2 linked regions of the Saccharobesus litoralis genome follow. The main gene of each other region encodes a partner of the protein of the gene in region 2 in a complex. Links are inferred from orthologs where the notes say so. Each region holds a gene or a part of one and is shown on either strand. Other genes may lie near its edges.

The links. The genes of interacting proteins can lie anywhere in the genome.
Region 1: the proteins of tig (region 2) and rpsG are in contact, whole or in part, in a crystal structure (PDB 3GTY), measured with the Thermotoga maritima proteins. The link is inferred for Saccharobesus litoralis from one-to-one orthologs. Residues at the interface, in WP_004081061.1 of Thermotoga maritima: Glu122, Val124, Val129, Leu130, Tyr133, Glu188, Gly259, Ile262, Tyr263, Glu266, Ser270, Glu273, Gln274, Glu277, Arg308, Gln311, Ile312, Ser315, Tyr316, Glu325, Arg329, Arg336, Leu363, Phe366, Trp367, Arg373, Leu377, Arg381, Leu384, Glu387; in WP_004081843.1 of Thermotoga maritima: Lys34, Lys52, Lys55, Glu59, Arg62, Gln63, Glu66, Asn67, Lys69, Val71, Arg95, Ala109, Lys110, Lys111, Gly112, Arg113, Pro114, Glu117, Glu121, Ile124, Ala125, Tyr127, Asn128, Asn129, Thr130, Gly131, Lys135, Asp139, Arg142, Met143.

What each region holds. Positions count from the first base shown.
Region 1 is NZ_CP026604.1:2,804,755-2,807,665, forward strand. It holds rpsG (30S ribosomal protein S7), read left to right. Parts: upstream 1-1,176; coding sequence 1,177-1,647; downstream 1,648-2,911. Other genes in the region: rpoC (DNA-directed RNA polymerase subunit beta'), read left to right, coding at 1-489; rpsL (30S ribosomal protein S12), read left to right, coding at 728-1,102; fusA (elongation factor G), read left to right, coding at 1,787-2,911.
Region 2 is NZ_CP026604.1:5,043,067-5,046,306, forward strand. Bases 241-3,083 are described here. They hold tig (trigger factor), read right to left. Parts: upstream 2,390-3,083; coding sequence 1,091-2,389; downstream 241-1,090. Other genes in these bases: clpX (ATP-dependent protease ATP-binding subunit ClpX), read right to left, coding at 241-250; clpP (ATP-dependent Clp endopeptidase proteolytic subunit ClpP), read right to left, coding at 385-996. Also shown: more of clpX, read right to left, coding at 1-240. UniProt on the Bacillus subtilis protein: Involved in protein export. Acts as a chaperone by maintaining the newly synthesized protein in an open conformation. Functions as a peptidyl-prolyl cis-trans isomerase.

The sequences.
Region 1 (2,911 bases), 2.2 Mb from region 2 along the record:
AACGATAAGCACATCGAAGTTATCATTCGTCAGATGCTACGTAAGTGTACTATCTTGACTGCTGGCGATACTGATTTCTTAGAAGGTGAAACGGCTGAAGTGGCTCGCGTTAAGATCGCTAACCGCGAACTTGAAGCGCAAGGTAAGATCCCAGCAACGTTTGAATACCAACTGTTAGGTATTACTAAAGCGTCACTTTCAACAGAATCGTTTATCTCTGCTGCTTCATTCCAAGAAACAACACGTGTTCTTACTGAAGCTGCGGTAAGTGGTAAGCGTGATGAATTACGTGGCCTTAAAGAGAACGTAATTGTTGGTCGCTTAATCCCTGCAGGTACAGGTTTTGCGTATCATCAGAAGCGTGCTCAAGAGCGTCAAGTTGATGTTGAAGAAGTTGTAGAGCCGCAAGTGACTGCCGATGAAGCCGAAAGTGCACTAATTGATGCATTAAATGCGGATTTATCAGATGACAATATTGGCAATATCTAATCTTGCCGATAGGTTAAGGGTCTAAAACCCTTACTTAAAGTACAAAAAGAAGCCGTTAAGTGAAAAACTTAGCGGCTTTTTTATTGGATCATTGACAGTTTAATCCTTGACCATTAGAATTCCGCGTCCCTAGTTTCTAGGGCGTAGATTTTTCACTTTTAACGCTTATATTTTCTGGCTTTGATCAATTATTTTCATCGTTAGTTAATATGCATTTTTAACAATTTAGGAGCAGTTAATGGCTACTATTAACCAGCTCGTGCGCAAGCCTCGTGTAAAGCCAGTTGTAAAAAGCAACGTTGCCGCTTTAGAAGCTTGTCCACAGCGCCGTGGTGTATGTACTCGTGTTTACACGACTACACCTAAAAAACCAAACTCAGCTTTACGTAAAGTTTGTCGTGTTCGCTTAACTAATGGTCATGAAGTTTCTTCATACATTGGTGGTGAAGGCCATAACTTACAAGAGCATAGTGTTGTACTTATTCGTGGTGGTCGTGTTAAAGATTTACCAGGTGTTCGTTACCACACAGTACGTGGCGCACTTGACTGTGCTGGCGTAAATGATCGTAAGCAAGGTCGTTCTAAGTACGGTACTAAGCGTCCTAAGTCATAATCGGTTCTTTGATCCGAGTAAGGCCAAACAAGAATTTTAGTTTTGGGTAATCCCTGAAATATTGGAGAATTGAGATGCCAAGAAGAAGAGTCGTAGGACAACGTAAAATCCTACCAGATCCAAAGTTCAAATCAGAACTTTTAGCAAAATTCATTAATGTCGTTATGTTAGACGGCAAAAAATCTGTTGCAGAGAAAATCGTTTACGGTGCACTTGATATTGCAGCAGAAAAAGCTACTAAAGAACATTTAGATGTTTTCGAAGGTGCTTTAGATAACGTTCGCCCAAGCGTAGAGGTTAAATCTCGTCGTGTTGGTGGTTCTACTTATCAGGTTCCTGTAGAAGTACGTCCTGTTCGTCGTAATACTTTAGGTATGCGTTGGTTAGTAGATGCAGCTCGTAAGCGTGGTGAAAAATCTATGGCTCAGCGTCTAGCCGCCGAAATCATTGACGCAGCGGAAAACAAAGGCTCAGCAGTTAAGAAACGTGAAGACGTTCATAAAATGGCTGAAGCTAACAAAGCTTTCGCACATTACCGTTGGTAATATCCTTAGGGCTGCTGCTCAGCAGCCCTTTCCGTTTTTTCACTTTTCTTTTAATTTTGTACGACTACACTTAACGGTTAAATAAAAAGTTGTTAAGACAGTTTTTTATTTAAACGTTAATAAAAATGAGGACGTCACTTTGGCTCGTAAAACTCCCATAGATCGTTACCGCAATATAGGTATTTGTGCCCATGTTGACGCCGGTAAAACGACGACGACCGAACGTGTATTATTTTATACTGGTTTATCTCATAAAATCGGTGAGGTTCATGATGGCGCGGCCACTATGGACTGGATGGAACAAGAACAAGAGCGTGGTATTACCATTACGTCTGCAGCTACCACTTGCTTTTGGCGTGGTATGGACGCGCAATTTGACGAGCATCGCGTTAATATAATCGACACCCCTGGGCACGTTGACTTCACCATTGAAGTAGAGCGCTCATTACGTGTTTTGGATGGTGCTGTGCTGGTTTTGTGTGGCTCGTCTGGTGTGCAACCGCAAACAGAAACCGTATGGCGTCAAATGGAAAAATACCGTGTACCACGCATGGTTTTTGTCAATAAAATGGATAGAGCCGGTGCCGACTATATACGTGTAATCGAGCAAATGCGTGACCGTTTAAAAGCGAATCCTGTTCCTATTCAAATAGCGATTGGCGCTGAAGAAGAATTTAAAGGTGTTGTCGATCTCGTTAAGATGAAAGCCATCAACTGGAACGAAGCGGATCAAGGTACTACATTTGAGTACGAAAATATTCCAGCAGATTTACAAGACCTAGCTGAAGAATGGCGTGAGCACTTGTTAGAAGCTGCGGCTGAAGCCAGCGAAGATTTAATGGAAAAATACCTTGAAGAAGGTGATATACCAGAAGAAGAATTAAAAGCAGCTATTCGTCAGTTAACGATTGATAACCAAATTATCCCATGTACCTGCGGTTCAGCGTTTAAAAACAAAGGTGTTCAAGCGGTACTAGATGCTGTCGTTGAGTATTTACCATCGCCAACCGAAGTTGAAGCGATTAAAGGTATTAACGAAGATGAAAGCGAAGGTGAGCGCCCATCTGATGATGACGCGCCGTTTGCAGCGTTGGCATTTAAAATTGCTACTGATCCATTTGTTGGTACGTTGACTTTCTTCCGAGTTTACTCTGGTGTGGTTAATCAAGGCGATGCTGTCTACAACCCTGTTAAAGGTAAAAAAGAACGCTTTGGCCGAATAGTGCAGATGCACTCTAATTCGCGTGAAGAGATTAAAGAAGTT
Region 2 (3,240 bases):
TTACATAGTCATTTAAATGAGCATGAATTTCGGCTGGTGTTGGTAACTTATCAGGATCGGCCTGAGCGGGCGCAATCTCTTTAATTTCCTCGCGAATAATGTCGTTACACAATTCAACACATTCATCACAGATAAATACAGAAGGCCCAGCGATTAATTTGCGCACCTCATGCTGACTCTTACCACAAAACGAGCAGTATAGGATCTTGCCATTGTCGTCGGTGCCATCACCCTTGCGACTATCTGCCATCTAAATACCTCTATTTATTCGCGTAATGCTTATACATGGGGTTTTACTCATGTAAAACCAAGGGGTGTCTAAACTTTCCTGTGCTTCGCACTTTAAACACCCTAAGTGTAGATTCTTTTTTAACCAGCGTCAGATTATCTAGCGCTTAAAACTTCGTCAACCAAACCATATTCCATAGCTTGCTGTGCACTCAGGAAGTTATCACGATCTGTGTCTTGAGACACTTTTTCAATATCTTGCCCAGTATGTTCAGCTAATAAACGATTCAGTTTCTCTTTAATGCTTAAAATTTCTTTAGCATGTATTTCAAAATCGGATGCTTGACCTTGGAATCCGCCTAACGGTTGATGGATCATCACCCGCGAGTTAGGTAAACAAAAACGCTTGCCTTTCTCTCCGCCCGACAATAAAAAAGCACCCATGCTCGCTGCTTGACCAATACAAACCGTTGAAACATCCGGTTTAATAAACTTCATGGTGTCGTAGATAGCCATACCAGCAGTTACCGAACCGCCTGGTGAGTTAATATAGATATGAATATCTTTATCTGGGTTTTCCGACTCTAAAAACAGCAGTTGAGCCACAATCAAATTAGCCATGTGGTCTTCAACCTGACCAACCAGAAAAATAACGCGCTCTTTTAAAAGACGAGAATAGATATCGAATGAGCGCTCACCTTTAGCGGTTTGCTCGATAACCATAGGGACTAAAGCATTTAATGGGTCGAAGTTGTTGTTATCAGTCAACTTAATTTCCTTTCTTCAAAAAAAATGGCTTGAATGTAAACATTCAAGCCATTTAAACAAGTTATATAGCAACTCGTCAACAAAAGAGAACGAATTATGCTTGCTTGTTCATGATCTCATCGAATGATTTTTCAACTTCACTCACTTTTGCTTGAGTTAAGATGAAATCGACAGCTTGTTCTTCAATAGCAACGTTGCGCATGTTGTTTAACAATTCTTCGTTGCCCATGTAGTAGTCAACCACTTCAGAAGGATCTTCGTAAGCTGAAGCCATATCTTCAATTAAAGCTTTAACTTTGTCGTCATCTGCTTTAATTTCGTTCGCTTTGATCACTTCAGATAATACTAAACCTGTTTTAACACGTTTAGTTGCGTTATCTTCAAATAAGCTTGCAGGTAACTCAGGAACATTTTGTGTGTTGCCACCAAAACGCTGAACAGCTTGTTGACGTAGCGCTTCGACTTCTTGGTCGATTAAAGCTTTTGGAATATCAACTTCAACAGATGAAGTTAATGCATCAATTGCCGCGTTTTTGTTAGCAAGCTTAAGGCTAGCATTTAATTCGCGTTCCATGTTCTTACGAACTTCAACTTTCAATGCGTCAAGACCACCTTCTTCAACACCAAACTTAGCGCAGAATTCGTCATCGATTTCTGGAAGTACTTTTTCTTCAACTTTATGAACAGTGATTTTGAACACAGCTTCTTTACCTTTAAGGTTTTCAGCTTGGTAATCTTCAGGGAAAGTCACTGTAATATCTTGTTCTTCACCGGTTTTCATACCGATAATCCCTTTTTCAAAACCAGGGATCATTTTATCTGAACCAAGTTCAAGTTCGAAGTTTTCAGCTTTACCACCTTCAAACTCTTCACCATCAATTGAACCAACGAAATCAATTGTTACTTTTTCGCCTTTCTTAGACTTACGCTTGATCTCTTTCCAAGTTGCGTGTTGACCACGTAATGTTTCGATCATGTTGTCTAAGTCTTCATCTTTAACCGATGCAGCAACTTTTTCAACTTCTAGCTTGTCTAAACCTTCAACAGTCACTTCAGGATAAACTTCGAAAGTAGCTGTGAATTCAAAGTCTTTACCTTCAGATAAAGCTTCGATTTCGATTTGAGGCGCACCAGCAGGGGTTAATTTTTCTTGAATAACCGCTTGGTAGAAGTTTTGTTGAACAACTTCATTCGCAACATCTTGACGAACAGCCGCACCATAACGTTTTTTGATAATGCTCACTGGCACTTTGCCAGGACGGAAACCATCAATACGTTGAGTTTTAGACAAACGACGTAATTGGTCGTTTACTTTTTGGTCAACACTGTCGCCAGGCACAGTAATTTTTAAACGGCGCTCTAAACCTTGAGTCGTTTCAACTGAAACTTGCATTTGATTACCTCAAACTTAGTAAAGCGATCTTACGCTTTATATTCCTAGAACAGAGTAGTTGACTCTATTCTTCTAACTATAAAAGCGGTTTTATTCGTCAGTTACTTAACGCTTAAACCAGCTCTTCGAATAGGTGTACAAAAAAAGACGCAGCATTATAGCGGCGAGTTTTGCATTCGTCCAATATCACGATAAATAATGAATAATTTAATTGAATAAGAGATGTAAATGCTGAATATCGAGAGATAAAGTGGTCGGTGATGCAAGATTCGAACTTGCGACCCCTTGGACCCAAACCAAGTGCGCTACCAAGCTGCGCTAATCACCGACTAAAGGGGGAAAATGGGGTGACTGATGGGATTTGAACCCACGACAACCGGAATCACAATCCGGGGCTCTACCAACTGAGCTACAATCACCACAGATAGAAAAGAGTAATGGCACGTCCTGTAGGATTCGAACCTACGACCCACGCCTTAGAAGGGCGTTGCTCTATCCAGCTGAGCTAAGGACGCACATCGAACTACAGCACCTAATTTAGCAAAAAAGTGGTCGGTGATGCAAGATTCGAACTTGCGACCCCTTGGACCCAAACCAAGTGCGCTACCAAGCTGCGCTAATCACCGATGTTTTGCTTGTTAAGGTGTGCCTCAACTGCGGGGGCGCATATTACAGACCAGCCCCTACCTCGTCAAACACTTTTTGACAAAAAAATTAAGTTTTTTTGCAATGATTACAATTCAACCAAACGCTGATGAAATATTTATCTATTTAAGCGTTTGCTTATTATTTTGCAATCATGAGAAAATAATACGCAGTTAACTAATTAATTGATCACACATAGATAAGCT